One region of the Halobacillus sp. ABR2_026 genome, then DNA from elsewhere that is predicted to be linked to it. Evidence: riboswitches for the same ligand, from Rfam matches in the RefSeq annotation. Region 1 holds a riboswitch; each other region holds the start of a gene.
The links. A riboswitch is a leader RNA that binds a small molecule or an ion and turns the genes downstream of it on or off. The one in region 1 is predicted to bind S-adenosylmethionine.

Region 1 (9,991 bases):
TTTCCCTTGAGAGTACACAGACGTTTGTTGTCGATAATACACTGCACGGTGAAGAGTTAACGCCTTACTTCAATGATTTGAAAGAAGAAGGAGTTTACTTTGATAATTTCTACCACCAGGTAAAACAGGGAAGAACTTCAGATTCGGAATTCCTACTTGCAAACTCCATGTATCCCTTGAACCGTGGAGCCGTATTCTTCACCCATTCTTCAAATGAATACGAAGGTCTTCCGGGGCTGCTTAGTGAAAATGGATATGTGACCAATTCCATGCACGCGAATGATAAGACGTTTTGGAACAGAAATGTGATGTATGATTCTTTAGGTTATGACGAGTTTTATTCAAAAGAAGATTATGAAGTGACACCGGAGAAGTCTCATGGATGGGGCTACCTTGATGAGTATTTCTTTGAAGATTCCTTGAACATGATGAAGGAAATGGATAAACCGTTCTATTCTAAATTGATCACGCTGACGAACCATTATCCTTTTACCCTTCCTGAAGAGCAGAAGTTCATTGCTGAAGGGGAGACGACGAGCGGTACATTGAACCGTTATTTCCAGACCATCCGTTACCAGGATGAAGCGCTCAAAAAATTTGTAGAAGACTTTAAAAATTCCGAGCTGTATGATGACACGATTCTTGTCATGTACGGGGATCATTTCGGAATTTCTGAAAACCACCAAGAGGCGATGGGCGAATATCTGGATAAAGACATCAATGAGTTCGAGCAATTCCAATTGCAGCGCGTCCCTCTACTGATTTATGGAAAAGGAATCGACTCTGAAAAAAATCACACAGTCGGTGGTCAAGTCGATCTGCGGCCAACGCTTACGAATTTACTAGGTATCCAGGATGACAACCCTATTCAATTCGGACATGATCTTCTTGATGAGGATCGTCGTCAGTTGATGATTACCCGTGATGGTAACTTTGCCAGTGAGGAACATGTTGGTATTCAAGGAACATGTTATGATCGGGAAACAGGGGAAGAATTAGAAGCAGACCTCTGTACAGAAGGCTTTAATAAAGCTCAAGAAGAGTTGGAGATGTCTGATTCCATCATATATGGCGATCTGTTGCGTTATCTTGATGAAACTGAAATGGTGCAAAGTGAAAGCACCTTACCGAACCAAAATAAAGAAGAATAATTATAAAAGGCCACTTTCCATATGGAAAGTGGCCTTTTTGCCTTTTAGTGAAACTGCAGGGGGATCAACAGAAATATCGCCCCCTTATAATTCACTTTCTTTTTTCTTGGAGAAAACGGTGTAAAGGACGTAAATGACGACCCCGATAGCGAGTGCTATTTTACCAGTCCTGTAGCCGACATCTCCGGATATGAAGTCATAGATGAAGAACCCAGCGAGGATGAGACCGGCAAGAATCATAAACAATATTTTCCATTTCTTACTCATCATCTATCGCTCCTTTATTCTTCTATACCCTGCACATGTGATTTTAACCCAATATATGTAAAAAGAAAGGGGGAAGGGTAAGACGTAACTCTGAAGGAGTTACGTCTTACCCTTTAACGATATCAAAAGATATCCAACCAAACTTTAATCGTGGTTCCTAAAATGAGAAGAGCAAGAACGGTTTGCAATACTTTTGTATTCACTTTTTTACCTGCCATGGCGCCAAGAGGGGCCGCGATCAGACTGGCAATCACCATGATGGCCGCTGGGAAGTATTCCACCTGTCCAGTCGTTACTTTTCCGATTGTCGCTCCAATGGATGAAATTAAAGTGATGGCCAGGGAAGAGGCGATTGTCATCCGTGTCGGGATTTTTAGAACAACCAGCATGATTGGAACTAAAAGAAAGGCGCCGGCAGCTCCGACAATCCCTGCTCCGATTCCTACAATTAATGCAAGCAGGGCGGCTAGAGGTTTGTTAAAGGTGACTTCATCTAATGGTTTGTCATCGATACCTTTCTTCGGTACGAACATCATGACTGTCGCAATTAAAGCCAGAACACCATAAACAATGTTGATGCCATCTTCAGACATGAACCTCGATCCAAACCCACCTATAAAGCTGCCGATCAGAATGCTGACACCCATATATACGATGAGCGTTTTGTTCAAATACCCGCCTTTACGGTACGCCCATACACCACCAATCGTTGCGAAAAAGACTTGTACGGCACTGATTCCCGATACTTCGTGGGCCGTGAAGGCTGTAAAACCTATAAGTGGCGGTATATAAAGCAGCATCGGGTATTTGATAATGGACCCGCCAATTCCAAGCATTCCAGATATATAAGAACCTATGAAGCCTATTAAAAAGATCGTCATGATTAGTCCGAATTCCATTGTATTACCTCCTATAAAAAAGGGAACCACTGCAGGTTCCCTTTATTCTATCTTGAGTCAGTCAGGCGTGATCTGATTATTCTCCTTTTTTGATCCAGAACTTGAATATACCGTTATCTTCTTCTGTTTGTAAAAGTTCATGACCACCTGATTTTGCCCATGCGGTCAAATCTGCCTTTGCACCTTGGTCTGTTGCGTGGATTTCTAATACTTCTCCCGCTTCGATGTTATTCATGGCTTTTTTAGTTTTTACGATCGGCATTGGGCAAGCTAATCCTGTTGCATCCAGTGTTTTTGCTACGTTCATAATTGAATACCTCCAAATGTTAAGTTATTTATTGTGGAGAGCGTGGGCTTCCAGGCTCATGATTTTTTATCTCACGGCACAACGGTTTGGCCCAATCTCCATTTCACGCTGATCTTCATTGTCCGGGCTGATTTTACCCATGTTTGTTTCACGAATCTCTTGATAAGCATTCGGTTGAGGCGGAAGATTCTCTGTTACCATTTTTCTGAACGCATCCTGATCATCAATGTTCAGACCATGGTTCTTTTCAAAAAGCGTTCCTAGTTTTTCTGCAACTGTACCGTCTTCGTTCAACTCATCCATGATCATAAAGTGAGCAGGGAGGACAATTAGTTCGTCAGAAAGCTCTTTATAACGTGTATAAAGAGTTTCTCTAAGGTCCATGACCCAGTCATCTGCTTTCCCGGCAAGGTCCGGACGTCCTATAGAATCAATAAATAGGATGTCGCCTGTCATCAAGTATTGATCATCTACAACGAAGGAAGTGGATCCTTTCGTGTGTCCAGGAGAGTACAACGCATGAATATCGATGTTTGTATTTCCTACCGTGACATGGTCTCCATCACGAAGTGGTTGGTAATCGAATGTCACTTCACCAGCATCTTCGGGAGGCAGCCAATATGTGGCACCTGTTTGTTCTGCAATTTTGCGTCCACCAGAAATGTGATCGGCGTGCAAGTGCGTATCAAAGACGTTCGTGATTTTCACACCGAGTTCTTTAGCGAAATCAACATAAACATCTGTCATTCTTGTTGAGTCGATAATCGCTGCTTCTCCGTTAGATACAACCATGTAAGAAAGGCAGCCTTTCCCGATACGTACGAACTGATAAAGTTCGCCGCCATCTTTCAGGTCATTGACTTTGACAGGCTCCAGATGTTCACTCCAGGCTTTCATGCCGCCTTCTACGGAGTAAACATTTTCGAATCCTTCTTCCACAAGCATTTCAGCAACCATTTGAGAAGATCCGCCTTTGGCACAAACGACAGCAATTTCTTTTTCTTTTGGAAGCTGATCGACAATTTCTTCGACACCATCAAGGAGATCGAAATAAGGAATGTTCAGATAAGAAAAGTTTTCGCCTTCTATTTTCCAATCTTGATAGGCGTCTTCGGTCCGTACATCAAGAAGGAAAAGTTCTTCATTATTCAACACTTTATCGGTGATTTGTTTAACCGTCATGTTTTTTACAGCCATCTTATTACCTCCCGGGGTATAATTTTTCGTAAAAAAATATAGATTTAAAGTTTTGTTAGTTCGCCGTTCCAGCCACTCATGCCTGGAATTACATTGTAAACATGCTCAAACCCTTTTTCTAAAAGCTTCTGAGCAGCAAGGTCACTGCGGCTTCCTGTACGGCAGACGACATAGATCTTCTTCGTACGATCCAATTCATCTGCACGTTCATCTAGTTCTCCAAGTGGAAGAGACGTTGCTTCAGGGATATGCTCGAAGGCATACTCAGCAGATTCGCGCACGTCTACCAGCAGGACATCATCGTTCTTGCGCAGAACATCCAGCTCTTCGTTGTCTACAACATTCGGATGTTTCTTCTCTTGTTCTTCTTCACCACTTGATTTGCGGATATAATGCTTGAGGACGTCTCCTTCTTCAATCGTTCCTAAATACTGATGTCCTGCACTTTTCGACCATGCTTCAAGGTCTGCTTTTGAACCTTTATCAGTAGCCTGGATCTCAAGGACTTGCCCAGCTTCGATGTCCTTCATTGTTTTCTTTGTCTTCACAATAGGCATAGGACAAGCTAATCCTTTGGCATCTAACGTAAGATCTGTTTTCAATTCCATTCTTACATTCCTCCTCTACCCTTGCAGGTATATTGTGTTCAGTCATTTATTTAGTAGGGCCTTCCCAGCTCATCATGCCGCCTTCCATGTTCGTCACATCGTATCCTTTTTCGGCCAGGATTTGAGATGCACGACCGCTGCGACCGCCGGAACGGCATACCATAATATAAGACGTATCCTTATCCAATTCATCTGTACGTTCTTCAACAGTACCCAGTGCGATGTGCTTTGCCCCAGGAATCATACCTTCTGCCACTTCCTCATCTTCACGTACATCGATAATGTTTAGTTCTTTACCTTCAGATAGTTGTTGTTCTACTTCTTTTGCTGTCATTGTTTTCATATATGATTCCTCCTCATTAGATAAACAGGTTCACATTTCCCTCTTCTGCATCTGCAAGATAAGCAGCTACACCTGCATATTGAATATCTTCCAGTAATTCTTCTTTCTGCAATCCTAAAAGATCCATGGTCATTGTGCATGCAACTAAGTTAATTTCCTGTTCCTGAGCCATTTCAATGAGGTCTGGTAATGGCATTGCATTGTGTTTTTTAATCACATCTTTGATCATTTTAGGGCCAAACCCTGCAAAATTCATTTTAGAGATGCCCATCTTATCTGCTCCACGGGGCATCATTTTACCAAATATTTTTTCCATGAAGCCTTTCTTTACTTGAATATTCTCATCTTTACGAAGGGCATTCAATCCCCAGAAGGTGTGGAAAATCGTAACTTCGTGGTCATAAGCTGCGGCCCCGTTTGCAATGATATAGGCAGCCATTGCTTTATCATAATCCCCGCTGAATAGAACAATATTCGTCTTTTTTGTTTCAGACATGCTTCATCCTCCTAATATTTATAGTTATACGCGTATGGGTATATTTTGCTGTAAAAAAATTATCTGCTTTTGACAAGCAATTGAACGGCTTCGTTAATGGATGCTTCTTTGTTTTCTTGATCGTCAGCGTCCTGGATACACTCCACAAGGTTGGAGCTTACCACGAGCCCGATCGCACGGTCAATCGCACTTCTGGAAGCGGAAAGCTGAGTAATGACATCTTTACAGTCTTTATTTTCTTCCATCATTTTCAGAACGCCTCGCAGTTGACCTTCCAAGCGTTTGATTCTATTTTTGGCTGCATCATTATATTCCACTGAATAAGACCTCCCTTGTGAAGTGTGGATCGTTCGCTATTGAACAGTACATGACTCATAATATACCCCTGTAGGTATAATGTCAACACCCAAGCTCGTATTTTCTTGGATAATGCCTATAAGTCCGTATCAAACTAAAAGCGAGGTGAGGAATATGGAGTTATGGATGGATACCCTTAAAGTAATCGGAAGAATTTTGACCATTCTGCCTCTGCTTCTGGGGGTAGGTCTCTTTATGGGCAAGCGTTCAATCGGTGAGCTTCCTGTATTTGATTTTTTAGTCGTGCTCGTATTGGGGTCTGTTGTTGGAGCAGATATCGCAGATCCTAAGATTGATCATATTCATACGGTGACAGCGATTATTGTTATCGCTCTTTTACAGAAATTTATCGTATGGGTGAAGCTCCACCATCGAACGATCGGCAAAGTTCTAACCTTTGAACCGACGATCGTGGTTTATGATGGAAGAATGGTGGAAGAAAATATTTCAAGGATTCACTATTCGCTTGATAACATTACACACATGCTCAGGGAACAGAAAGTATTTGAACTGGGGAGTGTCTCTTTGGGGATCATCGAACCTAATGGCCAACTCTCGGTAAAGTTGAAAAACGAAAAAGAAACGCCGACACGGGAAGACCTTGGTCTTTTACATAGGGGTGGGGGTTATGATATTCCACTTATTCTTGATGGTCAAATGCAAGAAGATCTCTTGGCCCGCTTAGGAAGGGACAAGGAATGGTTGAATACTGCACTAGGAGGACACAAAATTCAAGAGGTCTTTTATGCTGCAATTACAAGCCAGGGGGCGTTCCATTATTCGTTAAAAGGAAAAAAAGCGGAAGATTTACCTCCCATTGAACATTGAGTGGAGGGAGGAATGAAAAGAGCCACCGCTTAAGGTGGCTCTTTGGGATATTATACGCTCTGGTCAAGGCAGCGCTTTAACCTTTCTTCAACATCACCGGCCATTTCCTGAATGGTTTGATCATCGACCATTTCTGTCAGGGAAGTCGGTTTCGGCATACCGATTTTAGTTTTATGTCCATCTTCATAAACGACCATCTTACAAGGGAGGAAATACCCTGCCATTACATTTTCATTTAGAATGCGTTGAGCTTCTTTGGGATTGCAGACTTCCAGGACTTTAAATTCTTTTTCGAATTCCAGTCCTTTTTCGTGAAGCTTATCCTTAATGTCGAAATTCCATAATACGCCGAATTGTGCTTCTTTCAAATTAGCTTCAAGACTCTCGATGGCTTCATCAATTCCTTTGTCTGTTTCCACAGTATAATGAAACATGGAAAGACCCTCCTTGATCATAAATTCTTCTTATCCATACCCGTTGAGGTATGAAATTAATCATTCTCAGCGGCAGAACCTTACACAGCTTTAATTTGAGAGGAGAGCCGCATTTTCTTTCCGGCATAAAATGACGTAATGATCGATATTTCGGAAATTTTAGTGAATTAAATTGACAAAGGTTTTTAGCTGTATTATGATTGGCAACATCAATAAAAAAGCAAATGAATTTTCTTCTTATCTAGAGAGGTGGAGGGACTGGCCCTACGAAACCTCGGCAGCGGAACTGATCTATGGATCAGAAACTGTGCCAACTCCAGCATGTGCGAATGCATGTGAAAGATGAGGAGAGACGGTATCTCATACAGGTTGGGAGCCCCTCTTCTTATTTTTTAAGAAGAGGGGCTCTTTTTGCGTCTAGGAGGGGACAAAATGATCCAGTTCGAAAATGTTTCAAAGGTTTACGATCACAATGGGAATGACTTGAGAGCTGTAGACCAAGTGGATCTCACTATTCAGAAAGGTGAGATTTTTGGAGTGATCGGCTTTAGTGGAGCCGGTAAAAGCACCTTGATCCGACTTGTCAATCTGCTGGAGCGGCCGACGGAAGGAAGGGTGCTGGTGAATGGGGAGGAATTGACCAGTCTTTCCAAGCCTGATTTGAGGCAGGTGAGGAAGCGAATCGGGATGATCTTTCAACATTTCAACCTGCTTGAGTCCAAGACTGTTCACCACAATGTCGCTTTTCCATTGTCATTATCAGGGACCCCGAAAAAAGAGGTGAATGAAAGGGTTGAAGAAATCCTTGAATTCGTCGGCCTTTCTGATAAAGCGAAGCAATATCCAGAGGAATTATCCGGGGGGCAGAAACAGAGAGTCGGCATTGCAAGGGCTTTAGCCACATCGCCAGATATTTTGCTATGTGATGAAGCGACATCGGCTTTGGATCCAGAAACAACAAAATCAATATTGAAGCTGTTGAGAAGAGTACGGGATGAATACGGGATAACGATTCTGATGATTACACACGAAATGAATGTCGTTCGAGATGTATGTGACAGGATCGCCGTCATGGAAAATGGACGTGTGATTGAAAAAGGATCGATTTTCAACCTCTTCTCGAATCCTCAACATCCGACCACTCAAAATTTTGTTCGGACGGTCCTTGAAAATGACATCCCGGCATCGATCTTAAAAGGGATTGAGGAAAGAGGATCCGCGAGGAATATTTACAGGGTGACGTTTGTAGATGAGAGGGCTGGCGAACCCGTACTTTCTCAGGTGGCGAAATCATTTCCTGTAGAAGTGAATGTGCTGTTTGGGCAAATTACAGAACTTCAAGGTACACCGTTCGGTCACCTTGTCGTAGAACTTCAAGGGGAAGATCAGGAAATTCTCCGGGTGATCAATCATATTCAACAAAGAGTATCGGTCCAGGAGGTGTCTTCACATGCAGGTTAACTTAATGGATTTTTGGCCGAAGATTTGGGAAGCGACGTATCAGACATTGTTGATGGTGGGGATCTCCTTGCTGGCTGCTACTTTGATCGGCCTGCCTTTGGGGATTCTTCTCGTCGTAACGAGACAGGGAGGGCTGTTGGAAAATAAAACACTGTTCGGGGGTTTCAGTGCCGTGGTGAACTTTTTCCGTTCTATTCCTTTTATTATTTTGCTTGTGGCCATCCTGCCATTTACACGACTGCTTGTGGGTTCCTCGATAGGTACTGCAGCAGCGGTCGTCCCACTCGTGATTTTCTCTGCTCCTTATATTGCTCGTTTGGTAGAGAGCAGCCTCATGGAAGTGAAACCTGGAGTCGTTGAGGCGGCGGAAGCGATGGGAGCTACCCCGTGGCAGATCATACGCAGAGTATACATACCGGAAGCGTTAAGTTCGATTGTCCTCAACTTAACGATTGCGACGATCGGTCTGGTGGGAGCATCGGCTATGGCCGGTTTCGTAGGAGGCGGAGGTCTTGGAGATCTCGCGATATCGTATGGATACCAGCGATTTGAAACAGATATCATGATCGCTACAGTTTTACTACTTGTTCTAATTGTACAAATCACACAGACGATCGGAAACATGGCGTCTAAAAAGATACGAAGACAATAGGAGGTTTTAATGATGAAAAAATGGATCATTGCATTAAGTTTAATCGTCATAGGAGGTCTTGTACTCGCAGGTTGCTCGAATGAAAGCGGGGCAGCCTCTGAGGAAACTAAGACAGTGAAAGTGGGATTGAACGGGTCAGGAGTACCAATCTGGGAGAAAATCAAAGAAAAAGCGGCTGAAGAAAGCATTGAAATTGAGCTCGTCGAATTTGCTGATTATGTTCGTCCTAATATGGCTCTTGCGGACGGAGACATCGATTTGAATGCTTTCCAAACGGTCTCCTATTTCGATTCTTTTATTGAAGAACATAACTTGGATCTTGCTCCGATCGGCACCACATTGATTGCCCCGATGGGTATCTACTCTGACAAGTATGAAGATGTCAGTGAAATTCCCGATGGAAGCTCAATTGCCATACCGAAAGAAGCGACTAACATGGGCCGGGCGCTCTTGCTTCTGGAAGAATCTGGTTTGATTGGACTTCCAGATGATTTTGACGGAAACGGCGATTTAAGCAAGGTGAAGGATAATCCTAAAAATCTTGAATTTGAACCGATTGTCGCGGCTCAAACCCCTCGTGTTCTGCCGGATGTATCAGCATCGATCATTAATAATGGTGTAGCGGTCGAAGCTGGATTTGTTCCGGTTGAAGATGCGATTGCCATTGAGGATGAAACGGCTCAACCATATATTAACATCATCGCCGCCCGTGCGGATGAAACCGACAATAAAACGTATCAAAAAATCGTAGAAATCTACCAACAGGAAGATGTAGCTCAACACATCGAGGAAGTATACAATCAGTCGCTCATTCCTACATTTGTTCCACTGGAAGACATCGGTTGGTAAAGGGGGGGGCGAGTATGAGTATAGGTATCAATCATTCATTAGAAGCCTCTATAGAAGAGAAATTGAAATTTCATCGAGAGAAATATCTGAAAGTCAGTCATGCGATTCACGCGAATCCTGAAGTTGGAAATGAAGAGTATTT
Region 2 (9,991 bases), 2.0 Mb from region 1:
TTAGGCACACTCTCTGAAGTTTGCGTCTGAGCACCTGTTATATAACCGCTCAACCATACCAGCTGACGTTCGTCCAAGGTGGGTAGAAGACGGTTCAGCAGCTCCACCTGCTCTTTATTAAAAGGGCTGTTCTCTACCTCAAGCTTCATAGCTTACCCCCCCTTTTCTCAATCCTTCTTGTTGAAAGAAGCGGCCAAGTTCAACCACCATCGCTCCGATTTTCGGTCGTTTTGGTTGGACGACTTTCTCTATTCCGTAGGAGTGAAGGGCTCGAGCGGTCACTTTGCCCACCGCCACAGCTTGCACGTGCCGATTAAAAGCAGCAATCACTTCCAAGCTCCTTTCATTCTCCTCCAATAGATTCTTCACTTGCGTTTTACTTGTAAATACAACGGCATCCAATTTTCCTTCCATCGTCTTCAGGCTCAATTCCTGGATGGTAAACGGATCCGGGGGCAGGAATGTATAAGGATTTGCTTTATATACGGCATAACCTTTTGTTTCCAATACGTGGATCAAACGCTTTTCATCCTCGTTATACGTTTGCAATAATACGGAACTGTTTTCCTTTGGATCAGCCTCAGGAATGTCATTAAGCAAGCTCTCCATCGTCCCGTCCTCAGCGGTAATCTGAGGATACAGTCCCTTCTCTTTTACCCAATCCATCGTTTTAGAACCTCGGATAGCGAGTGATTCTGAATGGATTTTGTGGAGAAAAGGGGCGATGAGTCCATTTCCCTCTGCTGCTCCTGCAAGGGTCCGGGCACCTATCCCGGTCGTCAGGATGACCCAGGAAAAAGGTGATGCAAGATATTTTTCGACATGGGTGATCGCTGCTTCATCATTCAGCTGCTGTTTCCCCTGTAATGGAAAAGGGAATGGATGACCGCCCATGTTATGGACCAAGGCTGCAATGGCATCAGACCTGCGGTCAGCCGCAATCCCAATCTTTCTTTCGAATAGTGCATCCAATCGCTTGTTCCTCCTTTTTATGTATCTCCTCCATAATGCTCTGCTGGTTCACTTCCTCAAGGAATTCAGAATCCAACATTCGATCCAGGTAAATCTTCTTCTCCTTGTCTCTTAGGACGGACCCCTTAAGATATTGTCTGCACTCATCTAGAAAATTGATATAGTTCTCAAAAGAAGGCGGGAATTTTTCTTTCCACTCTTCACGTATTCGTGCAGCTAATTTCGGGCTTGCTCCTTGGGTGGTGACCGACAACATCATTTTCCCTCTCGAAAGCTGGGCTGGAAAATGAATATTTCCTCCACTCCCGCCGTCCACTCGATTCACTAATGGAACATGCCTGGAATGGCTTACAATATGATCGTTCACACTGACATTGTTTGTAGCAGCCACTAATAAATCGGACTGTTCTATATCATTAGGGATAAAGTTCCGTGCCTTCCAGTGAACTTCACCCCTTTCGACCAACTCGTTCAATTCTTCTGTTATAAAGGGACTGATGATTGTTATCCGAGCTTTTTCTTTCACTAAGACTTCCACTCTTCTTGCAGCGACTTCCCCACCACCGATAATCGTCACGCTCTTCTCTGCCAGATCAATAGATAATGAGATCACAATGCTTCCTCCTCGTCCATCTGAACTTCATGAACTCTATCAGCTAAAGCGAGAACCATATTGGGATGATCGTGCATATAAGAAGAAAGAATGACTTCATGACCCTTTTCAAAAGCTGAACACACACGATCGTGCAGCGTTTCAAACAAGCGCCCGTAAAACCATAAATACGGGATAACGACTGTCTGCCGGCCGTTACAGAGGGAAGTTTCGAACGCTTCCTCGAAAGTAGGGGAGAGAGCTGCCAAATAACAGGTGGTCACATGATGGATTCCTCTTCCTCTCAGTTGTTCGGCAATGGTTTCGATTTCTTTTTTTATTTCGGGATACTTGCTCCCTCTCCCAACGAGTAAAAAGTCTGTCTCCTTCTCAGCTACTATGCACTGTTCCTCTAAACGATCCACCAGGACATCTGTCAATCTTTCCTGTACACCTAAAGGCTTGCTATAATAGAAAGATACCCTTGGATAAAGACGTTTCGCTTTATCAATTTCACCCGGTATATCCTTGAAGAAATGCCCCGCTCCAAGAAGCAGTACTGGCTGGATGATAATTTTATCGACCCCCTGTTTTATAAGAAGACGAATTCCTTCCAATACGTCGGGGTCGGAAAGTTCCAAAAAGCATATTTCAAATGCATCCAATTGCACCTGTCTTTGTACTCGATTTAAAAAAGCAATCGCTTCTTGTTTCGTTTTCTTCCTTCTACTTCCATGGCTGACATAGAGCACACCTTTCATCTGGGCACCTCCCTCATCCAGCACTTGAAGCTAATGGCTTCCATTCATCACCTTGCATTTGTTCAAACCATTGGAGCTGTTCACTTAAGTGAACCACTTCACCAACTACGATCATCGCTGGATTCTCTACCATTTTTGACTTTTCTACTATGTTCTCTATTGTCCCCGTCACCGTCTTCTGATCGCTTGTCGTTCCCCATTGTACGAGAGCAATAGGGGTTGTGAGAGGTTTTCCATACTTATGAAGCCGCTCACAAATTTCAGGAAGTTTTCTAACTCCCATATAAATACATAGGGTGTCCATACTTCTTATGACTTTTTCCCAATAGGCTTCATCATCCTCCCCTTGCTTACTCACTCCGGATATAAATGCAACAGACGAACTGTATTCCCGATGAGTGACAGGGATCCCGGCATATGCAGGTGCAGCGATTCCGGAAGTGATCCCAGGCACAATCTCAAACGGGACCTTCCGCCTCGCAAGGGCTTCAGCTTCTTCTCCACCACGTCCAAATACGAAAGGATCACCGCCCTTCAACCGGACGACCACCTTCCCTTGAAGGGCATATTTACAAAGAAGCTGATTGATGGTCGTCTGGCTGAGCGCATGATGATCCGGACGCTTCCCACAATAGACAAGCTCGGCATTTTCCCCTGCTTCGTCCAGAAGTTCCTGATTAATCAAACGGTCATAAAGAATGACATCTGCTCTCCTAATCGCTTTCAACCCTTTCACTGTAATCAATTCCAGGTCACCCGGACCGGCACCAACGATATATACATAAGACATGTTCATTCTCCTTTATGGAACCATTTTTCAGATAACAAGAGTTTATACACTTGTTCTGCTGCTTCCTTTACGCTAGTCCTTTGCGTATTCAGGACAAGCGCAGGTTGTACCGGGCGCTCATAAGGAGCATCGACACCTGTGAAACCTTTGATTTCACCTTTCCGCGCTTTCTTGTACAGACCTTTCGGGTCACGGGCCTCACATTCTTCCAATGGGCAATCGACATGAATTTCAAGAAAATCCCCATCCGGTAATGTTTCCTTGATCCGGTCACGGTCCGCCTGGTAGGGGGAGATGAAAGCCGTCAGAACAATCGTTCCACTTTGAGCGAACAATTTGGCGACTTCTCCAATCCGCCTTATATTCTCTGTACGATCCGATTCAGAAAATCCAAGATCTGCGTTGAGCCCATGCCTGATGTTGTCACCATCCAGCACATATGATTGGAACCCTTCAGCAAACAGCTTTTCATTCAATTGATTGACGATGCTGGATTTACCGGAACCGGACAATCCTGTCAGCCAAACCACCCCGCTGTGGTGCCCATTTTTCCTGCGGTAATCTTCTAGTCCGATGCTCGTTTCATGCCATGTAATATTGGACATCTCTATCACCCTTTCCCTTGAAAACTTTTCTCTTTCATTCCGTCGATTAGAATGTCCACCACCTCAGGTCGGCTAAATGTTCTAGGGGGCTTTTCGCCTTTCCTAAGGAGCTCCCTGACCTTCGTTCCGGATAAAATCATATGATGTTCTTTTCCGTGTGGACAAGTTTTACTGGAAGCCATGGCTTCACACGCCCGGCAATAAAAACTGTGCTCGAAAAAGAGCGGGGTGATTCCAAGCTCTTCTTTTCCAAAATGGCTGAAAATCTTTTGGGCATCATAAGTCCCATAATAATCACCAACCCCCGCATGATCTCTACCAACGATGAAGTGAGAACAACCGAAGTTTTTCCGGGCAATGGCATGAAAGACCGCCTCACGCGGGCCCGCATACCGCATGGCAGCATTAAATACAGCTAGAGTCACCCGGTTTTCCGGATAATAATTTTCCAAAAGGACTTGATAACTCTTCATCCGAACATCACTCGGAATATCATCACTCTTCGTTTCTCCGACAAGCGGATTCAAAAACAAACCGTCTACCGTCTCCAAAGCCGCTTTTTGAATATATTCATGAGCCCGGTGGACCGGATTGCGTGTTTGAAAACCAACAACCTTCTGCCAGCCAAGTTGTTGAAACAGCTCTCTAGACTCGGCTGGATCTAAGTAAAACTGTCGTCCATGTTCATATGGGGGCTTTTGGTATACTTCAATCTCACCTGCCACGTACCAGGACGGTCGGTCCAATAATTTTTTGACCCCAGGATGAGCTTCCTCTGTTGTTAAGTATACGGCTTCAGCCTCCTGGATTTTATGAGGTTTATAAACTTCTGATATTGCAATGGTTCCGTATACAGTTTGGTTATACACGAGCTGCGCTGAATCCCCGAGCGTTGCAGCCTGCTCTTCCGGAACAGGGAGAGTAATTGGAATGCTCCAAGGAGTCCCATCATTCAGCCTCATCCGCTCGAGGACCGCTTCATAATCCTCTTTGTTCATAAATCCCTTCAAAGGACTGTAGGCACCATTCGCAATCAATCCTATGTCACTTAATGCCATGGCATCCAGTTCAATCTTATCCTGTGGAAGTTCATCTGGTTTTCTGCTCCACCTGTTTACAAGCTCTCCTCCATGCGGAGATATAATAGACATGCATAATTCCTCCTCTACGATTGATCTTTATGCTCAGGAGCTGTGGTATGTAAGCCACACTCCGTCTTGTTAAACCCTTGCCACCTTCCTGATCTTCCATCACCTGCTGCCTTGGAGGTACACGGAATACAGCCGACACTTGGATAATTCCGATCATGCAATTCATTGTAATCCAAGCTATTTACTCGGATATAATGCCATATGTCTTCCCATGTCCAATGAATTAAGGGACATACTTTAATGTTTTTAAAACGTTCATCTTTGTTGACGAAATTCGTACGGCTCCTGCTTGGGGACTGCTCTCGTCTTAACCCGGACAACCAAGCCTCTTTTCCATCTAATGCTTCTTCCAATGGTTTGATTTTTCTGATATAGCAGCATTGGTCAGGATTTCGATTCCACAAAGCAGGTCCGTACTGTTCGGACTGCTCTTCTACATCGAGTTCTGGAGTTTTGGCCCTAATCTTCATCTCTGGGTACCTCTCCCTCACCTTGCCAAGCAGTTCATATGTTTCTTGGAAATGAAGACCCGTATCCAGAAAGACGATTTCAGCATCCCCTTTAACTTTGGAAATTAAATCAAGGAGAACAACTCCTTCTGCACCCAGACTGCATGCATAGACAATATTTTCAAATTGGTCATAAGCCCATTGAATAACCTCCAAAGCTCCTTTCTGCTCATCACGAGGCTGTATGTCTGAAAAAAAAGGATCGCCTGAGAAATGTTCATACGTCACGTTATAATCTTTCATCTTTTCCTCCTTTCCAACCAAAACAAAAAATGCCTGTTCTTCTCGACAAGAAGAAAGGCATCCATAATGAAATAAGCACCACTCTTCTTATCTTTTCAAGTGTTCATACACCCGCTGGAGTTGGCACAGCGTCTGAACAAATGTCCAGACCCGTTGCCGAGGCTTCAAAGGGCCAGTCCCTCCACCTCTCTAGATAAGAGAAAATTATGAAGTTTTTTGAAAAACAAGTTGATACAAATCTTATGCTCCTTTTCATTCTATGTCAATGCCTTTTTAAAAAATTATTATTTTTCAGTTTATTTATTCAAGATCTATTGACAAACAAAAATACGTCCGTTACTTTTGTAAGTATTCTGAAAACGATAAACGATATCCTTATGAAGAGTCGGGGGAGGAATTTGGTCTCATGATCCCGCAGCAACCTGGTAAAGGTGCTCAATCCAACAGGCATGGGCCTGAAAGATAAGGAGAGGACAAAACCTCTTCTTTGGGAAGGGGTTTTCTTTTTTTGCCTAAAACCAAGTAATCAGATAAGCATAAGTACCTATAGTTAGTGAAACAAGTTTTGTGTAAAAATAAAGGAGTGACTCGCTTGCAAAAATTAACCGCGTTCTCATTGATTGGATTCTTTGCTCAATTGATGGATGGGGCATTGGGGATGGGCTTCGGCCTCAGCTCATCGACTATTCTACTTTCATACGGGCTGGCTCCTGCCGTCGCATCAGCATCGATCCATATGTCACAAATTGCCACAACGGCCGCCTCAGGGTTTTCGCATTATAAATTCGGTAATATCGACAGGTCCCTTGTGCTCACAATCGCTGTTCCAGGTGCAGTAAGTGCCTTTCTCGGTGCGGCGGCGTTAACGTATATTTCAGGTGAGCATGTGCGTCCGTACTTATCATTCTTGCTTCTCGCTTTAGGAATTTATATCGTCATCCGTTTTCTTTTCCTTAGTCATAAAGAACCAAAGAAACCCTCCCAAACACCCTTAAATAAACGCTTCCTCTTTCCGCTCGGTTTCGTCGGTGGTTTCCTCGATAGTGTAGGCGGAGGAGGATGGGGACCTGTCAATACTCCAGTTCTTCTGACTCGTTCAGGGATTGTCCCGAGAAAAGTCATAGGTACGGTAGATACGAGTGAATTTCTGGTAACGATATCAGCTACAGCTGGTTTTTTAATCTTCTTGGGTGGTAAACATTTCAGTTGGATGCTTGTCCTTGCCTTCATCGTTGGTGGAGTAATCGCAGCCCCTTTAGCTGCCTGGCTCGTAAAAAATCTTCCCTCCACGATACTCGGGGTAATGGCTGGAGGCTTCATCATCTTAACGAATTTGAGAACGTTGCTCACTCCAATCCAAATGAGCAACGTTACGATGTCCATCATCTACATATCCCTTGTCTGCGGCTACCTGTACCTTGTGATCTATTCCATTAGAAACCATCTTAAAGTTAAGATGATCCAGGAACAAGCATAAAAAAAAGCAGCCCTCTGCGGGGCTGCGTGCTTGTCCTGCTTTTATTCAATTGAAAAAATATAAGAGTAAATCGGCTGGCCGCCTTTGTGTACTTCCACTTCTAAATCCTCATAGGTTTCTTCAATAAAGGATTCAAGTTCAGCCACGTCTTTCTCATCAACTTCCTCACCAGTAAGGATCGTCAAAATCTCATCTTCATCTTCATCAATCATTTGATTCAACAATGTTTTAGCGGTTATAAGAGCATCAGCATCCGTTGCTGAAATCTTGCCATCCGCTATTCCCATGAAATGGTCTTTGGATATATTAAGCCCATCGATTTGTGTATCCCTGACAGCATACGTAATTTGACCTGTTTTCACCTCTGCCATAAGGCTGATCATTTCTTCTTTATTGCTCTCAAGGTCTGCCTCAGGATTGAAACCTAACAACGCGCTCATCCCTTGAGGGATCGTCTTGGAAGGAATGACGGCCACTTCAATGTCCGCCAATTCAGCAGCTTGTTCAGCAGCCATGACGATATTTTTGTTGTTCGGCAGAAGAATCACACGCTTCGCATGTGCTTCTTTGATCGCTTCCGAAAGATCCTGGGTACTTGGATTCATCGTTTGGCCGCCCTGGATCACAACAGTAGCTCCCAGACTTTCAAAAAGCTTCTTAATGCCGTCTCCCATGCTGACCGTCACGATTCCGTACTCTGCTTTTTCCTCTGTCTTAGGTTTGGCAGGCTTTTTGTCACCAACGATCGAGGTATGCTGTTCACGCATATTCTCAATCTTCATATTCACGAGACTCCCGTATCTTTGTCCGAGTGTCATCGCTTCACCAGGGTACTCTACGTGGACATGGACTTTGATCAACTCTTCATCAGAAACGACAAGCAGGGAGTCACCCATCTCACTCAGTTCATTGCGGAAAGTTTCCTCATCATAGGGATGTTCCGCAAGCTTGTCTTCCTCGAATTTGACCATGAATTCTGTGCAGTAACCAAATTCAATATCCTCCGTGTTCATAAAATCCTGATTCAGTTTATGGTGTTCAGCGTTTACCATATCATCCATAGAGACGGTCTCCTCTATGTCAGGAAGCTCCTCGCCTTTCAAGTTGGCAAGAAAACCCTCATAAATCGTGACCAACCCTTGGCCCCCACTATCTACGACTCCCACTTCTTTTAAAACCGGAAGCAGCTCAGGCGTCCGCTTTAACGATTTTTTCGCTGCTTGAACGACTTCCTCGATGAAAGGAATGAACTCTTCTTCTTTTTCAGCAATTCCTACAGATGCTTCAGCAGCTTCTCTCGCCACTGTAAGAATCGTTCCTTCCACAGGTTTCATAACCGCTTTATAAGCCGTCGTCACACCGCCCTGCAAAGCGTCCGAAAAGTCTTTAGTCGTAATGACTTCTTTATCTTCCACTGCTTTTGAAAAGCCACGGAAAATTTGAGAAAGAATTACTCCAGAGTTACCACGCGCCCCCATTAACAGACCCTTGGATAAGGACTGAGCGACTGCTCCGGCATGATTCTGGTCCACATTACGCACTTCTTCAGCTCCTGAAGTCATGGACAGATTCATATTCGTCCCCGTATCTCCATCCGGCACAGGGAAAACGTTCAAAGCATCAATCATTTGAGACTTCTGCTTCAAATGATGCGCCCCTTGCAAGATCATTTCGGCAAGCGTTTTGCCATCTAACTTTTGTAACGTCACACTTACTTCCTCCTTTGACTACAACTGCAATCTATTCAGTTGTCACGCGGACACCTTGAATGAAAATATTCACGTTATCCACGGACAAACCAACTGTTTTGTTTAGTGTATATTTTACTTGTGATTGAACATTGTGAGCGACTTCAGAAATCTTCGTCCCGTAGCTCACGATAATGTACATGTCGATATGGAGGCGATCTTCATCCTGTCTGACAACGACTCCTCTGGAAAAGTTCTCTTTTCGGAGCATTTCCGATAAGCCGTCGCGGATTTGATTTTTAGAGGCCATGCCGACGATTCCGTAGCACTCGACAGCAGCTCCCCCAGCAATCGTTGAAATGACTTCATTGCTAATAGTAATATGACCATATTGGTTATTTAAATCAACAGACATAATAGATCCTCCTTTTTAATCCTCATCAATCCTCCCCTATTATAACACAAAAGCGGGAAATGAATTTCTGTTCAATAGGAAGAAAATGACCTGGATATCCCTATTATACTGTGTAACAATTCATTCGTTCTGTCAAGAAAAAATTCTTGATATAATTGCCACGAGATTATTGCAAACATTTTTTCTATATGATAAAGTTACTAAGTATCTGATGATTTATGTATGTAACAGGAGGGATTTTCATGGCACGCAGAAGTGTTCTATCTGGTAAAGGTACACGTTCAGGTAACCACCGTTCACACGCGATGAACGCTAATAAACGTAAATTTAAAGCAAATGTACAAAAAGTTCGTATCCTTGTGGATGGCAAACCTCAAAAAGTTTACGTGACAGCACGTGAGCTTAAGTCCGGCAAAGTACAACGTGTATAATTGCTAAAGAGAGCTGAACAGCTCACAAAAAAAGCACCCTTGAGGGGTGCTTTTTTTTATTTGATTCGTCCTACGTGGTCCAATAAGTAAACGGGCGTTTTATGCTTCCCTCTCCGGAGCTCAGCCCATGTATACCCCGGAGCCATTCCGTTTCAGTCCTAATCTTTTTTAAAAGTACTTATGACTGCGCGCACTAAACCCCCGACGAACCGTGGGAGTTTGATCGTATAAAATTTCAAAAGAGCCCCCTCCTCCTATATGAACTAATGCGAACTCCCTTTTCACCCATTAGGCAAGTCTGTACTTCTTATTACTAAGAGTATGCCTGACTCAAATGAAAAAGTACCGGTATCTTCA
Region 3 (9,991 bases), 780 kb from region 1:
CCATTTGAAATGTGGGACAGCATAGGGGTGAAGGCTTCCGTTGAACGTATGAAGAATGAAGGAGAAAACGTCCCTGATTGGATCCTTAAGATGCTGGCACAAGGAAGCGAAACTTTTTATAAACATGAAAATGGGAGCGTTTTCTTCCATCATAATGGAAGTTATGAGAAACAGTCATTTAATGAGAAAGTTATAAATATTAAGCGCTTGAAGGAAGAGCGGGAAGTCATCAAAAAGAACGCCGGGGCAAGCCTGATTGATCTTGGTGACGGCGTGGCCGGTTTAGAGTTCCACTCGAGGAGTAATGCCATCGGATTGGATATCATTCAAATGATCAACTATGCCATTGATCATGTAGATGAAAACTTCGAGGGACTCGTCATTGGTAACCAGTCTAAAAACTTCTGTGTAGGTGCAAACCTCGGAATGATTCTTATGGAAGCGCAGGACTTCAACTTCTTTGAAATTGAAATGGTCGTCAAAAGCTTTCAAGACAGCATGATGAAATTGAAGTATTCAGATAAGCCTGTCGTGGCCGCACCTTTTGGTATGACCTTGGGGGGGGGAGCAGAGGTGTGTCTGCCTGCTCATGCAATTCAAGCCTCCCAGGAAACGTACATGGGTCTCGTAGAAGCAGGGGTCGGATTGATTCCTGGCGGAGGCGGTAACAAAGAACTCTACATGAAACATTTGAGAAATATACCAGAGGGTGTCGATTTCGATCTTCAGAAGGTGGCGAATAGCGTTTTTGAAAAGATTGCCATGGCGAAAGTCTCAACTTCTGGAGATGAAGCGAAGGAAAACGGATTTTTGGATCAGCAGGATGCGATCAGTGCGAACGGAGATCATCTTCTTCACGACGCTAAACAGAAAGTTCTCGGTCTTGCTGGCTCTGGTTTTACGGCACCTAAACGTACCAAAGTTCCTGTAGTGGGTGAACAGGGGTATGCCACCATGCTTCTTGGTGCAAAATCTCTTGCTTTAAGTGGTTACGCCAGTGAACATGATCTTAAAATAGCCGAAAAACTTGCTTTTGTCTTGTCAGGAGGAAAGTTGAAAGAAGGCACACTTGTGGATGAACAATATCTATTAGACCTTGAGCGTGAAGCTTTCCTTAGTCTCGTAGGAGAGCCGAAATCTCAAGCGCGAATGCAGCACATGCTGATGAAAGGGAAGCCGCTACGCAATTAATCATATATTTAAAAGGGGGAAGAGTCGTGAGAGAAGCAGTAATCGTATCAGGAGCTCGAACACCAGTAGGACGCGCGAAAAAAGGGGCGCTTGCCCATACACGCCCTGATGATTTAGCAGCGTTGACCATTAAGGAAACTCTGAAAAGGGCTGGAAATTATGAGGGGAATATTGATGATGTCATTATCGGATGTGCAATGCCAGAAGCTGAGCAGGGCATGAACATGGCGAGGAACATTGCGGGGCTTGCTGGTCTGCACCATAAAGTACCGGCCATTACAATCAACCGATATTGTTCTTCAGGGCTGCAAAGCATCGCTTATGCTGCTGAAAAAATTATGCTTGGACATAGTGATACAGCCATTGCGGGAGGGGCAGAATCTATGAGTCTCATCCCAATGGGAGGCCATGTTATTAAACCTAATATTCAGCTGGTTGAAAATGCACCGGAATATTACATGTCGATGGGGCACACGGCTGAAGAAGTAGCTAAACGTTTTGAGATTTCAAGAGCAGAGCAGGATGCATTTGCCGTCCAAAGTCACGAACGTGCTGCGAAAGCGATCAAGGAAGGGAAATTTGAAGATGAAATCGTACCAGTGGAAGTGACGAACCGTGAACTTGGTACGGATAACAAGGTTAAAGAATCGACAAAGGTCTTTTCCATGGATGAAGGAGTACGCCCGGATACGACGACAGACGTTCTTGGAAAGCTGAGGCCGGCGTTCTCCACGAAAGGTTCAGTAACTGCTGGCAACTCTTCACAAATGAGTGATGGAGCAGCAGCGGTAATGGTCATGGACCGTGAAAAAGCGGAGAGTCAGGGTCTTAAACCTCTCGTTAAGTTCCGTTCTTTCGCTGTTGCAGGTGTAGAGCCGGAAATAATGGGGGTCGGTCCAATTGAAGCTGTACCAAAAGCATTGAAGATGGCTGGACTTTCTCTATCGGATATAGGCCTGTTTGAACTGAATGAAGCCTTCGCTTCACAATCTTTACGAGTCATCCGTGAACTCGGGCTTGATGAAGACCGGGTGAACGTTAACGGTGGCGCCATTGCTCTAGGACATCCATTAGGATGTACGGGTACAAAGCTGACGTTAAGTTTGATTCATGAAATGAAACGCAGAAATGAGCAGTTTGGTGTTGTGACGATGTGTATTGGTGGAGGAATGGGCGCTGCTGGCGTTTTTGAATTAATTTAATCCGGGGAGGAACAAATGATGAGCGATTTGAAAGAGATGATCAAAGGCGGAGGATTTATTGTTGAAGACTTGGCTGCACAGGATGTAATTACACCAGAGGATTTCACGGATGAACATTTAATGATTGCAAAAACTGCGGAAGATTTTGTCCTGGGCGAAGTTGTTCCTAAAATAGATAATCTTGAAAACCATGAATTCGAACATTCAGTAGCATTGTTAAAACAAGCGGGAGAACTGGGATTGCTAGGAGCAGATGTACCTGAAGAGTACGGCGGCCTTCAGTTGGATAAGATCAGTTCTTCCTTAATTACTGAAAAGTTTTCCCGTGCAGGTGGATTTTCTGTTACGCATGGCGCACACGTAGGAATCGGCTCGCTTCCTATAGTGTTCTTCGGTAATGAAGACCAAAAAAAGAAATATCTTCCACTACTATCAACAGGAGAAAAAATCGCGGCTTATGCTCTGACAGAGCCTGGATCAGGCTCTGACGCACTTGGAGCGAAGACAACAGCTAAATTAAATGATACTGGAACCCACTATATATTGAATGGGGAGAAACAGTGGATAACAAACTCAGCATTTGCTGATGTGTTTGTCGTCTATGCGAAGGTGGATGGAGATAAATTTACCGCATTTATCATCGAGCGTGATTATCCTGGGGTATCTACTGGTCCTGAAGAGAAGAAAATGGGGATTAAGAGTTCATCCACACGTACTTTAATCCTTGAGGATGCAGAAGTACCTGTAGAGAATGTGCTGGGTGAAATCGGACGCGGTCATATCATAGCTTTTAATATTTTGAATGTTGGACGTTATAAATTGGCGATTGGCGGAGTGGGTGGATCCAAACGGGCAATCGAATTGTCTGTAAAGTATGCAAAAGACAGAAAACAATTTAAAACTCCAATCGCAAGTTTCCCGCTTATTCAAGAAAAAATTGGTTCTGTAGCCGCGAATACGTATGCAAATGAAAGTTCTGTTTACCGGACAGTAGGATTGTTTGAACAGAGCATGGGTAAATTATCGGATGAAGAACTAAAAGACGGTGCCGCAGTAGCAAAAGTCATTGCAGAATATGCGATTGAATGTTCGTTGAATAAGGTCTTCGGTACAGAACTTCTGGATTTTGCAGTAGATGAAGCGGTCCAAATTCACGGTGGTTATGGGTTCATGGCTGAATATGAAGTAGAAAGAATGTACCGCGATTCCAGGATTAACCGTATTTTTGAAGGCACGAATGAAATCAACCGTATGATTGTTCCAGGTACATTATTGAAGAAAGCCATGAAAGGGGAACTTCCTCTACTTCAAAAAGCGCAGGCGCTGCAGGAAGAAATTATGATGATGATGCCTGAAGAACCTGGAGTGGAAGTACTTGAGCAAGAAAAATATCTATTGAAAAATGCCAAGAAGATCGGTTTACTAGCCGCAGGTCTGGCTGCCCAAAAATACGGGGAAAAACTTGAAAATGAGCAGGAACTTCTTGTGAATATTGCTGATATAGTGGGTGAAATTTACAACATGGAATCTGCCGTTCTCCGAACTGAAAAAGCGATCAACAAAACAGGGGAAGAGAAAAACAAGCAGAAACTTCTTTATACGCAAGTGTATGTCCAGGAAGCTTTCAATCGGATTGAAGGTCATGCCAAAGAAACATTGATTGCCGCCGAATCCGGAGATTCTCTTCGAATGATGCTGGGCGCTCTTCGTAAGCTGACACGCCACACACCGACAAACGTGATTCCTAAAAAACGTGAAATTGCCAAAGCATTGATCGAAGCCGAAAAATACACGGTTTAAAAAGAAATTCCATGTGATACAGGGCCTGCACTTTCGAAGAAGCGAAGGTGCAGGCCTTTGTTTTGCAATATACAATAGAAGTACGGTTTGGGGATTGGAATAGATAATAAAACAATAGTAGAAAAAAATGAAAACATTCCCTCCGTTATGATAAAATATTAGACAACAAGATCGAAGGAGGGTTTGTAGATGTCTTTAACCTTCTACTGGTATCCGAATTGCGGTACATGTAAAAAAGCAAAGAAATGGTTGGATGATGAAGGGTTTGACTACGAATCTGTACATATCGTCAATGATCCCCCTTCAGAAGAGCAGTTGAAGAGTTTTATTGCATCCAGTGACCGGCCGGCAAAAAAATTCTTCAATACCAGCGGAAAAAAGTATAGAGAGTTGAACATGAAGGAAAAGCTAAAAGATGCTGAAGAAGACGAAATGATAGAATGGCTGGCATCTGATGGCATGCTGATCAAACGCCCAATTCTTACAGATGGTGAAAATACGACTGTAGGGTTCAAGCAGGAAGAGTATGAAAGAATTTGGTCTTGATGAGCATTTGATTGGGAATAGAAGCTTATAGCTTTTATGTTTATATTTGTAGTTGAACGATTACTATTTATTTTGGAGGTAATGAAAATGAGCGTACCTAAAGACTTGCGTTATTCTGAAGAACATGAATGGGTGAAAGAAGAAGGAGAAAAAGTAAGAGTCGGAATCACTGAATTTGCTCAGTCAGAACTTGGGGATATCGTCTTCGTAGAGCTTCCTGAAGTAGGGGATGAACTTGAAGCAGATGAACCATTTGGTAGTGTAGAATCTGTAAAAACGGTATCTGAACTTTATGCCCCGTTAAGTGGTAAAGTTGTAGAAGTGAACGAAGAACTTGAAGACAGTCCAGAGTATGTAAACGAATCTCCATATGATAAAGCCTGGATGGTAGTTGTAGAACCAAGTGAACCATCAAACATCAACGATTTGATGACTTCAGAAGAATATGAAGCCATGATTGATGAAGACTAAAGGTTAGTGCATTGGACAGGCAGGGATCATTGGATACCTTGTCTGACATGATCACGTTTGATCTTAATCATGTTCAGACCATGCCTGGATGGCATGGTCTGTTTCTATATAGTAGGTGATGAGGATGGATGGAGAGCGTATCGTCATTGTGGAAGGGATCACAGATAAAAAGAAATTGAATAAGGTTCTGGATGAAGAAATTGAAATCATCTGTACACACGGCACACTAGGGATTGAACGAATGGAAGAAATGATATTCGACCATAACCTGGATGAACGCACCGTCTATATTTTGGTGGATGAAGACGATTCAGGATATAAACTGAGAAAGCAGCTTACGGAAGAACTCCCCCATGCTGAGCATATTTATATCGATCGTGCTTTCAGGGAAGTGGCAGCCACACCTGAACCTGAATTGGCAAGAGCTCTACTTAGTAGACACTTTAACGTGAAATCAATTTATCTAATATAGGAGGATGGCTGTGGAGGAAATTCTCGCAACAGAGGTACAGACAACTTTTGAGTCCTCACATACAAGTCTAACGTTCATCCATAGCCCGTTTTGTGCCACTTGTCACTTAGCGCGTAAAATGCTCACTACGCTGGAAAGTGTTTTTCACAAGGAAGTCTTTACAGAAATGAATGCTTCCTTACACCCCGATTGGATGCAGCATTATCAGGTTGAAAGTGTTCCCTGCCTTTTAGTGACAAGAGATGGAGAAGTAGAAGAGAAAATCTATGCTTTTCACTCTGTTACTTTCATGTATGAAAAAGTAAAAAGGTATGTAGAATAGTGGTACAATTTCCCGGGAAATGACCGTTTTTGTTCAACGTTTGAGAAAAAGGGTTTGTAGAATGTATAAAAAAGAGACAGCATGGGTCCGTTGGACTTACGCTGTCTCTTTTATTCCAATGTTTATATTAGTTCTCCTAATTTACTTACAATGTCAAGAAAAGGGGCTTGATCACCAAAAGAAGCATGTATTTCCCCTTTTTGATTGATGATTACAGTGGTAGGAACGCCCACGCATTTATAGAGGTCATATACAGTTCGTCCGTTGTCTGATAAGGTAGGTTGTTTCAAAAACTTCTCTGTGTATTGGACGGCTTCTTCTGCATCACGTTCCCGACCGGTCACATTGATTGTTATCATTTTCACTTTCTCATGATCCATGGTTTTATAGAGTTGCTCTTTCTTAGGCAAATCTTTGCCGCAATCCGGGCACCAGGAAGCCCAGAACGTTAATACGATGACTTTCCCTAAGTCTTCTTTTAGACTATAATGAAACGCTTTATTAATAGAGGGCAATTCAAATAAAGGTGCTTGCTGATTCATATTCATTCTCCTTTGTACCGAAAGACCGTTTAGGATTGACGCATTTCTATTTTCCATGCTAACATATTGATTAATTTCATATCGACATCTTCACTTATCCAGAGTGGCGGAGGGACTGGCCCAACGATGCCCGGCAACCGGCAGAATAACTGCACGGTGCTAAATCCTGCAAAGTTTTTAACTTTGATAGATGAGAAGGTACTAATAAATCCCTTCTATCATAGATGGGATTTTTTTATTGAGAGTGTCTGTTAAAGTATGAGGGCTCCGGATAATCCCTCGTATTCCTCGGGCTCCTACACGAAGTTTAGTTGTTCGATGGTAAGGAAAGAAAATCGCCCTCTTTTGCAAGACAGGTCTTAAGATTCTACACTCTTACAAAAGAAGTCGTTTTGAGATATTGATGGAGCAAGACGCACCTTTTCCTGTAGCCTCTAAACCTATACAACCATCTCGAAATGGAATCTTTTTTGGGAATACCAACACTATTTACCACAGAGCCTGTTGGTTAAAAAAGGTGAAGGAAGATTCTTTATCACTTATTTTTTCTGAACACTCTGTATTCTGAGTTGACATAAAATTCGTACGGTGCTACAATCCATTTTGTACTGCTTAAACGAGTTAAAGCAATAATAATTTAATATACTAAAATCTCTTATCCAGAGTGGCGGAGGGACTGGCCCGACGATGCCCGGCAACCAGCAATAGTATTGCTCAGGTGCCAATTCCTGCAAAGTGATTCTTTGGCAGATGAGAGAACAGAAAATCAGGTAGATTAAAAGCGCCACTCTGTTCTCCACAGAGCGGCGCTTTTTTAGTTGGAGGGAAACAGCATGATTACAATCAAAGGATTATCGAAGATTTTCCAGACGAAAGATCAGGATGTCCGAGCGGTGGATGACCTGAGTCTTAATATAAAAAAAGGGGAAATATACGGGGTTATTGGATATAGTGGGGCTGGTAAAAGTACATTCATCCGCCTACTCAACCGACTGGAGGACCCGACAGCCGGAAGTATTAGTGTCGATGACCAGGAACTGACAGCCATGAACAAAAGCAAATTGAGGCTGGCGAGACAGGAGATCGGCATGATTTTTCAGCATTTTAACCTCTTATGGTCACGCACGGTCTATGACAATATTGCTTTTCCTCTAGAAATTGCGGGTTTTACAAAAGGTGAACGGCAAAAACGAGTCAACGAGCTGATTGAATTAGTTGGTTTAAAAGGCCGAGGAGGCTCTTACCCTTCTCAGTTAAGTGGCGGCCAAAAGCAAAGGGTAGGAATCGCCCGGGCACTTGCTAATAACCCTAAAGTGCTGCTTTGTGATGAAGCGACATCTGCATTGGACCCTGAAACGACCGACTCGATCCTCGACCTTCTGGTAGACATAAACGAGAAACTAGGTCTTACTATTGTATTAATCACTCATGAAATGCACGTGATTCGCAAAATTTGTCATCAGGTGGCAGTTATGGAACAAGGGAAAATTGTGGAGCAGGGAGAAGTGCTCGATGTTTTCCTGCATCCACAAAAATCCGTCACCAAGAAATTTGTGGATCAGGTGATGGGGGATCCTGAGAAAGAAACCTCTATGGAATTGATTAAGGATAATTATCAATCCGGACAGATTCTAAGGCTCCATTTTGTAGGGGAAAGTACCAACCAGGCCCTCATCAGTGATGTTTCCAGACAGTTCGCCCTGGATGTGAATATCCTTCACGGTAAGATCACCCAGACGCAGAAAGGCGCTTATGGAACCATGTTTGTCCAGTTTGAGGGTGACCAGCAAGAAGTGCAACGTGCAATTGAATATATTGAATCGACGTCCGTAGAAGTGGAGGTGAATCCACATGTTTAATCAATGGTTTCCTAATGTAAGGCTGGAAGACATGATTACAGCTACGAACGAAACGTTGTACATGACACTGATCTCTGTGGCTGGCACATTTGTATTGGGGCTGCTTTTAGGCCTCCTGCTTTATTTAACTGGCCCCGGTGGGTTGTGGGCTAATAAGACATTGAATTGGATTACTGCCTCCGTCGTTAACGTATTCAGGGCAATCCCATTTATTATCCTCATTTTGTTATTGTTCCCGTTTACAGATTTTCTGTTAGGAACGATTCGAGGGCCCCAGGCAGCCTTACCGGCTTTAATTATTGGAGGAGCTCCCTTTTACGCTCGCTTAGTGGAAATTGCTTTGAAAGAAGTGGATAAAGGAGTCGTGGAAGCAGCGAAATCCATGGGTGCCAAATATTCGACGATCATTTTTAAGGTTTTGCTCCCAGAGTCTATGCCCGCCCTTATATCAGGGATTACTGTTACAGCCATCGCTTTGATCGGTTACACGGCCGTTGCCGGTGCTATCGGTTCGGGTGGTCTTGGTGATTTTGCTTACTTTTATGGCTTCCAAAGAAGTAACTTTGATGTTGTGTTCATTTGTACAATTTTAATCATCTTAATCGTGTTTATATTTCAATTCATCGGAGATCTTATCTCTCGGAAATTGGATAAAAGATAATTTTAAAAAAGGGAGAGTATTAAGACATGAAAAAACTATGGACAAGTTTTGCAGCTGTATTGCTAATATTCGTACTCGCGGCCTGCGGATCATCAGATGAAGGAGAATCCACTTCAGGTTCTGATAGTGAAGATAGTGGATCTGATGAAATTAAGGTAGGTGCGACAAGTGTTCCACACGCGGAAGTATTAGAGAAGGCGAAACCTATGCTTGAAGAAAAAGGAATCGAATTGACGATTGAAGAGTACCAGGATTACATCTTGCCAAACCAGGATTTGGATGAAGGCCGCATTGATGCGAACTACTTCCAAACCATCCCTTACATGGAGATTCAGGAAGAGGAAAAAGGATATGACTTTGCAAATCTCGGAGGGATTCACATTGAACCGATCGGTGTGTATTCTCAAAAGTATGAAAGCCTGGAAGACGTTGAAGATGGCACAACGCTTGTAATGAGTCGTTCTGTATCCACACATGGACGTATCCTTTCTCTTCTTGAAAAAGAGGGATTGATCAAGTTGGATGAAAGTGTCGAAAAAGTTGATGCAACAGTGCAGGATATTGTAGAAAACCCAAAAAACATCGAGTTTGATACAGGTGTAGATGCGGCTAATCTTCCACAAGTCTATCAACGTGAAGAAAATGTCCTTGTAGCGATTAATACCAACTATGCCATCGAAGCTGGACTCTCTCCAAGTGAAGATTCCATCATTCTCGAGTCATCTGATTCCCCGTATGTGAATGTGGTTGCTGCCAACAGTGAAGATAAAGATAACGAAGCGTTGAATACACTCGTGGAAGTTCTTCGTTCTGAAGAAATTGTAAACTTTATTAAAGAAGAATATGATGGAGCCGTTGTTCCAGTGTCAGAGGGTGCGGAATAGCGGATAAAAAGAGTGACTGCGGTGATACTAACCGCAGTCAC

Region 2: linked by a shared signal. The riboswitch ahead of ACXADE_RS09020 (phosphoadenylyl-sulfate reductase) and the one ahead of ACXADE_RS18830 (methionine ABC transporter ATP-binding protein) in region 1 are both predicted to bind S-adenosylmethionine.
Region 3: linked by a shared signal. The riboswitch ahead of ACXADE_RS15190 (methionine ABC transporter ATP-binding protein) and the one ahead of ACXADE_RS18830 (methionine ABC transporter ATP-binding protein) in region 1 are both predicted to bind S-adenosylmethionine.

What each region holds. Positions count from the first base shown of each region.
Region 1 is NZ_JBSWTM010000001.1:3,712,809-3,722,799, reverse strand. Features, by position in the region: gene ACXADE_RS18885 (LTA synthase family protein) at 1-1,151, shown strand, start outside; gene ACXADE_RS18880 (hypothetical protein) at 1,236-1,418, opposite strand; gene ACXADE_RS18875 (sulfite exporter TauE/SafE family protein) at 1,541-2,317, opposite strand; gene ACXADE_RS18870 (sulfurtransferase TusA family protein) at 2,394-2,624, opposite strand; gene ACXADE_RS18865 (MBL fold metallo-hydrolase) at 2,691-3,821, opposite strand; gene ACXADE_RS18860 (sulfurtransferase TusA family protein) at 3,866-4,429, opposite strand; gene ACXADE_RS18855 (rhodanese-like domain-containing protein) at 4,476-4,772, opposite strand; gene ACXADE_RS18850 (DsrE/DsrF/DrsH-like family protein) at 4,789-5,268, opposite strand; gene ACXADE_RS18845 (metal-sensitive transcriptional regulator) at 5,328-5,585, opposite strand; gene ACXADE_RS18840 (DUF421 domain-containing protein) at 5,740-6,453, shown strand; gene ACXADE_RS18835 (DUF302 domain-containing protein) at 6,504-6,887, opposite strand; SAM riboswitch class I at 7,122-7,236, shown strand; gene ACXADE_RS18830 (methionine ABC transporter ATP-binding protein) at 7,320-8,348, shown strand; gene ACXADE_RS18825 (methionine ABC transporter permease) at 8,338-9,000, shown strand; gene ACXADE_RS18820 (MetQ/NlpA family ABC transporter substrate-binding protein) at 9,013-9,849, shown strand; gene ACXADE_RS18815 (M20 family metallopeptidase) at 9,864-9,991, shown strand, end outside.
Region 2 is NZ_JBSWTM010000001.1:1,736,728-1,746,718, reverse strand. Features, by position in the region: gene ACXADE_RS09055 (assimilatory sulfite reductase (NADPH) flavoprotein subunit) at 1-149, opposite strand, end outside; gene ACXADE_RS09050 (uroporphyrinogen-III synthase) at 139-972, opposite strand; gene ACXADE_RS09045 (NAD(P)-binding protein) at 932-1,585, opposite strand; gene ACXADE_RS09040 (sirohydrochlorin chelatase) at 1,582-2,325, opposite strand; gene cobA (uroporphyrinogen-III C-methyltransferase) at 2,339-3,115, opposite strand; gene cysC (adenylyl-sulfate kinase) at 3,118-3,720, opposite strand; gene sat (sulfate adenylyltransferase) at 3,726-4,871, opposite strand; gene ACXADE_RS09020 (phosphoadenylyl-sulfate reductase) at 4,886-5,623, opposite strand; SAM riboswitch class I at 5,708-5,823, opposite strand; SAM riboswitch class I at 5,996-6,092, shown strand; gene ACXADE_RS09015 (sulfite exporter TauE/SafE family protein) at 6,216-7,100, shown strand; gene ACXADE_RS09010 (DAK2 domain-containing protein) at 7,142-8,809, opposite strand; gene ACXADE_RS09005 (Asp23/Gls24 family envelope stress response protein) at 8,841-9,203, opposite strand; gene rpmB (50S ribosomal protein L28) at 9,446-9,634, shown strand; gene spoVM (stage V sporulation protein SpoVM) at 9,793-9,873, opposite strand; gene ACXADE_RS08990 (thiamine diphosphokinase) at 9,916-9,991, opposite strand, start outside.
Region 3 is NZ_JBSWTM010000001.1:2,929,507-2,939,497, reverse strand. Features, by position in the region: partial or broken gene ACXADE_RS15230 (3-hydroxyacyl-CoA dehydrogenase/enoyl-CoA hydratase family protein) at 1-1,191, shown strand, start outside; gene ACXADE_RS15225 (acetyl-CoA C-acetyltransferase) at 1,218-2,393, shown strand; gene ACXADE_RS15220 (acyl-CoA dehydrogenase family protein) at 2,412-4,193, shown strand; gene ACXADE_RS15215 (arsenate reductase family protein) at 4,383-4,739, shown strand; gene gcvH (glycine cleavage system protein GcvH) at 4,827-5,210, shown strand; gene ACXADE_RS15205 (toprim domain-containing protein) at 5,335-5,682, shown strand; gene ACXADE_RS15200 (thioredoxin family protein) at 5,693-6,004, shown strand; gene ACXADE_RS15195 (TlpA family protein disulfide reductase) at 6,127-6,546, opposite strand; SAM riboswitch class I at 6,638-6,743, shown strand; SAM riboswitch class I at 7,199-7,303, shown strand; gene ACXADE_RS15190 (methionine ABC transporter ATP-binding protein) at 7,380-8,405, shown strand; gene ACXADE_RS15185 (methionine ABC transporter permease) at 8,398-9,066, shown strand; gene ACXADE_RS15180 (MetQ/NlpA family ABC transporter substrate-binding protein) at 9,093-9,950, shown strand.